Regions from separate parts of the Mammaliicoccus lentus genome, predicted to be linked through region 1. Evidence: predicted binding sites of a transcription regulator. Region 1 holds the regulator's gene; the other holds the start of a gene.
What was found. Region 1 encodes CtsR, which represses protease genes until heat stress. Its sites were predicted from a motif close to ATGGTCAATAAAGGTCAAACA; they were not measured.
Positions count from the first base shown of each region.

Region 1 (2,209 bases):
TTAATTTTAGAAATAACGAACCCTAAGTATTTAATAATAAGTGGTAAAACTTTAATATATTGTAAGATACCAATTAGCGCTGAAACGAATACAATCGGCATCAGTACGTTAAGGAAATATACTGAAACAGGTTTGTTCGTTTTTGGATCGATATTTGCGACGCCTTCAAAGACGAAGTTAATACCCTCCATTGCTTTGTCAATGATATAACTAAAGCCGTTCGATATACCACCGATAACAGTTAATCCACCTGTTGTTTTTAATAGTAAGAATGCAAATAAAAATTGGATTACAATCATTAATCCTATGTATTGCCATCTTACTTTCATCTTATCAGAACTTACTACCCATGCTAGAAATAGGAATACTAATATTCCGATAATCCCGATAATAAAATGCATAACACACACACCTTTCCCAAGAATTATTCTCTTTAATAACCTATCTTATATCATAACTTATTTTTTATGAAAGCGGTACACAAAAATAATAATTTTTTTAAGAAACAAATTAATTGAAATAATAAACAGCAGAACATATAATATAGTCAAAGAAGGTCAAAAGAGGTGATGATTAATGCACAATATGTCGGATATCATTGAGCAATACTTAAAGCAGTTGCTTGAAGAAGCTCAAGGTGAGGTCGTCGAAATCAAACGTGCACATATTGCTGAGAAGTTTGATTGTGTACCTTCGCAATTAAACTATGTCATTAAAACACGGTTTACTAATGAACATGGTTACGCCATAGAAAGTAAAAGAGGTGGCGGTGGATATATTCGTATATCCAAAGTCGAGACAAATAGTCAGTCAGCGTTCATTAGACATTTAATAGATTTAGTTGGCGATGAAATCTCTCAAGCAAATGCATTTAGAATCGTTGATGGTTTGTACGAAAACAAATTAATAACAGATAGAGAAAAGAAAATGATTATACAAAGTATACACAGAGATACTTTACAAATAGAAATACCATTTAGAGATATTATTCGAGCAAATATATTGAAACGAATATTGGCAGTCATACATTATAATTAAAAAGGAGTGACAGTATGCTTTGTGAAATTTGTGGTAAAGAAGAAGCAACAATTCAATTAACATCGGCAGGAAAGAAGCATAAAACAGAGCAATGGATATGTAAAAGTTGTGCTTCAGAACATTTTTATTTTCAAGACGATCACGTAAATGATCAAAATTTAGACCAAGAATTTGTTGTGAATCAATTTTTACAATATCTTGTAGGTAAGCACGGTATAAACTTTAAAAAGGTTGAGCCTCAAGAAGAGAAGCGCTGTCCAACTTGTAGTATGACTTTAACGGATATAGCTAAAGTCGGAAAATTCGGTTGTCATGATTGCTATGAGACGTTTAAAGATGATGTTCCTCAAATCATCCGAAGAGTTCAAGCTGGTAGCGGTGAGCATACAGGTAAAATACCAGTTTCATCAAGAAGTAAAATACAACTTAAACAACAAATAGCTGAAAAAGAAAAGGTCTTACAAGGTTTGATAGAAGAACAAGCTTTTGAAGACGCAGCAGTTGTTAGAGATGAAATTAAAGCTTTGAAAGCAGAAGGCGAGGTCAAGTAGAATGGAAGAACATATAAATGAGCATATTAGTGATTGGATGAAAGAGAAGACAAATTCACCAATCATCATGAGCTCTCGTATTAGACTTGCTCGAAACCTTCAAGATGAAGTTCATCCGCTCAAATTTGAAGATGACAAAATAGGCAATAGGGTAATTGATAAAGTGAGCAAAGCTTTATCAGACTTAAAATTAGTTCGTTTATCAGATTTATCTGAACTTGAACAAAACAAATTGGTTTTTAAACATCTTATTAGTCCAGCATTAACGAAACAAGAATACGGTGCTGCTGTTCTATTAAACGAAGATGAATCGACAAGCGTGATGATAAATGAAGAAGATCACGTAAGAATCCAAGTGATGGGTAATAATCTTGTATTAAATGAACTATATGAAACAGCGTCTAAACTTGATGATGAGTTAGACAAGCATTTAACAATTTCATATGACGAACAACACGGTTTTCTAACAACTTGTCCTACGAACATCGGAACAGGTTTGAGAGCAAGTGTAATGTTGCATTTACCTGGTTTGAGTATAATGAAGCGAATGAAAAGAATTGGCCAAGCGATTAATCGATTTGGTTATACAATTCGTGGTATATATGGTGAAGGTACAGGTG
Region 1 is NZ_OX344834.1:2,681,556-2,683,764, reverse strand. It holds gene ACNMOQ_RS13335 (NupC/NupG family nucleoside CNT transporter) at 1-401, opposite strand, end outside; gene ACNMOQ_RS13330 (CtsR family transcriptional regulator) at 577-1,038, shown strand; gene ACNMOQ_RS13325 (UvrB/UvrC motif-containing protein) at 1,053-1,589, shown strand; gene ACNMOQ_RS13320 (protein arginine kinase) at 1,591-2,209, shown strand, end outside.

Region 2 (2,209 bases), 460 kb from region 1:
AAAAAGGTTACATTAGTTATTTAAAAGAAGCAGAAAAAATCTCAGATTTCTTAAGTTTAATAGGCGGGTATCAAGCGTTGCTTAAATTTGAAGATGTTCGAATTATTAGAGATATGCGTAATTCAGTGAATAGACTTGTAAATTGTGAAACAGCAAATTTAAATAAAACCGTAAGTGCAGCGATGAAACAAGTAGAGAGTATTCAATTAATCGATAAAGAGATTGGAATAGACAATTTACCGGATCGTTTAAGAGAAGTGGCAAGATTAAGGATTGATAACCAAGATGTTTCTATTAAAGAACTTGGAGAAATGGTAAGTACAGGTAAAATTTCTAAATCAGGTATTAATCATAGGTTACGTAAATTAAATGAAATGGCAGATAAAATAAGAAGCGGCGAAACAATTAATTAAGTATATAAATAAAAACGCCTTTCCAAAATAAATTGGAAAGGCGTTTTTTATTAAAAAATTATTTTATATCTTCAGGATGCATAACATCGTCGATTAAACCATAATCTTTAGCTTCATCAGCTGTTAAGAAGTTATCACGGTCAGTATCTCTTTCAATTTTATCAATTGGTTGACCTGTTCTTTCAGATAAGATGTTGTTTAATTTTTCACGTGTGCGTAAGATATGACGAGCAGCGATTTCAATTTCAGTTGCTTGTCCTTGTGCACCACCAAGTGGTTGGTGAATCATTACTTCACTGTTAGGTAGAGCAAAACGTTTACCTTTTGCACCAGCTGCTAATAGGAATGATCCCATTGAAGCTGCCATACCTATACAAATAGTTTGTACGTCTGGTTTGATGTGTTGGATTGTATCATAGATAGCAAAGCCAGCTGTTACACTACCACCAGGTGAGTTAATGTAAAGATATATGTCTTTTTCAGAGTCTTGAGCTTGTAAGAATAATAATTGTGATACGATTGAGTTCGCTACGTTATCGTCGATAGCAGAACCTAACATAATAATGCGGTCTTTCAATAAACGTGAGTAAATATCATAAGCGCGTTCACCGCGGTTTGTTGTTTCTATAACTGTTGGTATTAAATTCATCAGTTAATCCTCCTTTGAATATGTTAATGACCATATCATACAACACAAAGTCAAACATGGTCAAAATATATGACCTACTGATGAATATTATAACTTAAATAGCTGATTTATACACAGGAAATTTGCGACAATTATTGTCAATGGTTGCATAAATGATATAATAGTTTCCGTAATCAATAAGCTGAGTGCAATGTATAAGCGTGACATCCATATTAAAATATTCGCATCTTTTTTTAATAATGTTTTCTGCTTGGCTGTAAGTCATTATAATCACTCCCTATAATTGATAACTTTATTATATAATGAAGATGTTAAGGCATTATAAATAAACAATTAAGATTTAACTCTCCGTAGTGTAATGGATAACACGCAAGATTCCGGTTCTTGAAATGGGCGTTCAATTCGTCCCGGGGAGGCTATTTTAACTAAAGGATGAGAACATGAACATTAAATTTTACATCGGACGAAATTGTGGTTTGTGTGAAGATGCGAAATATCAACTAGAATTTTTCAAAGAAACTTTTGAAAAGCCTGTTAATATTGAAACAATACATATAGAAGATAATGATTATTTATTGAATGAATACATGCTTAGAATTCCAATTGTCATGTATCAAGATAAAATACTTCAAGAAGGAAATATTGATTTCGTAACATTATTAGAAGAAGTAGAAAAATTAAGCTAAATCAAATTGCTTTTACTTGCAATCAGTTTGCAGTGGGTGTATTATAATAACTGTAAACAGATATTATTTTTTTGACCCACATGGGACAAAAAATGTCTAACCCAGGTTAGAAATTGCCCATCTGTTAATTTGTGAGGAGGGACATGTTTATGGAAGATTTGTTAAAGATACAACATAGACTTGTGCCTGACCTAATTGACAAGATGTATCGACGTTTTAATATTTTATCAACGATTGAGAAGAAGCAACCTATTGGCAGAAGAACATTAAGTGATGTTATGAATATTACTGAACGGGTATTGAGAACAGAGATAGAAATTTTAAAACAGCAAGATTTAATCCGCGTTCAATCTACAGGTATGAAACTAACTGAGACTGGCGAGCACACGTTAGCATCGTTATCTCATTACCTCACATTATATTCAAGTTTTAATCACTTAGAAGATGAGATTTTCAATCAA
Region 2 is NZ_OX344834.1:2,221,330-2,223,538, reverse strand. It holds gene whiA (DNA-binding protein WhiA) at 1-413, shown strand, start outside; gene clpP (ATP-dependent Clp endopeptidase proteolytic subunit ClpP) at 472-1,062, opposite strand; gene ACNMOQ_RS11020 (glutaredoxin family protein) at 1,503-1,748, shown strand; gene ACNMOQ_RS11015 (sugar-binding transcriptional regulator) at 1,898-2,209, shown strand, end outside.
Region 2: a site for CtsR is predicted at 1,109-1,129, ahead of clpP (ATP-dependent Clp endopeptidase proteolytic subunit ClpP). Genes of this name have one in related genera too.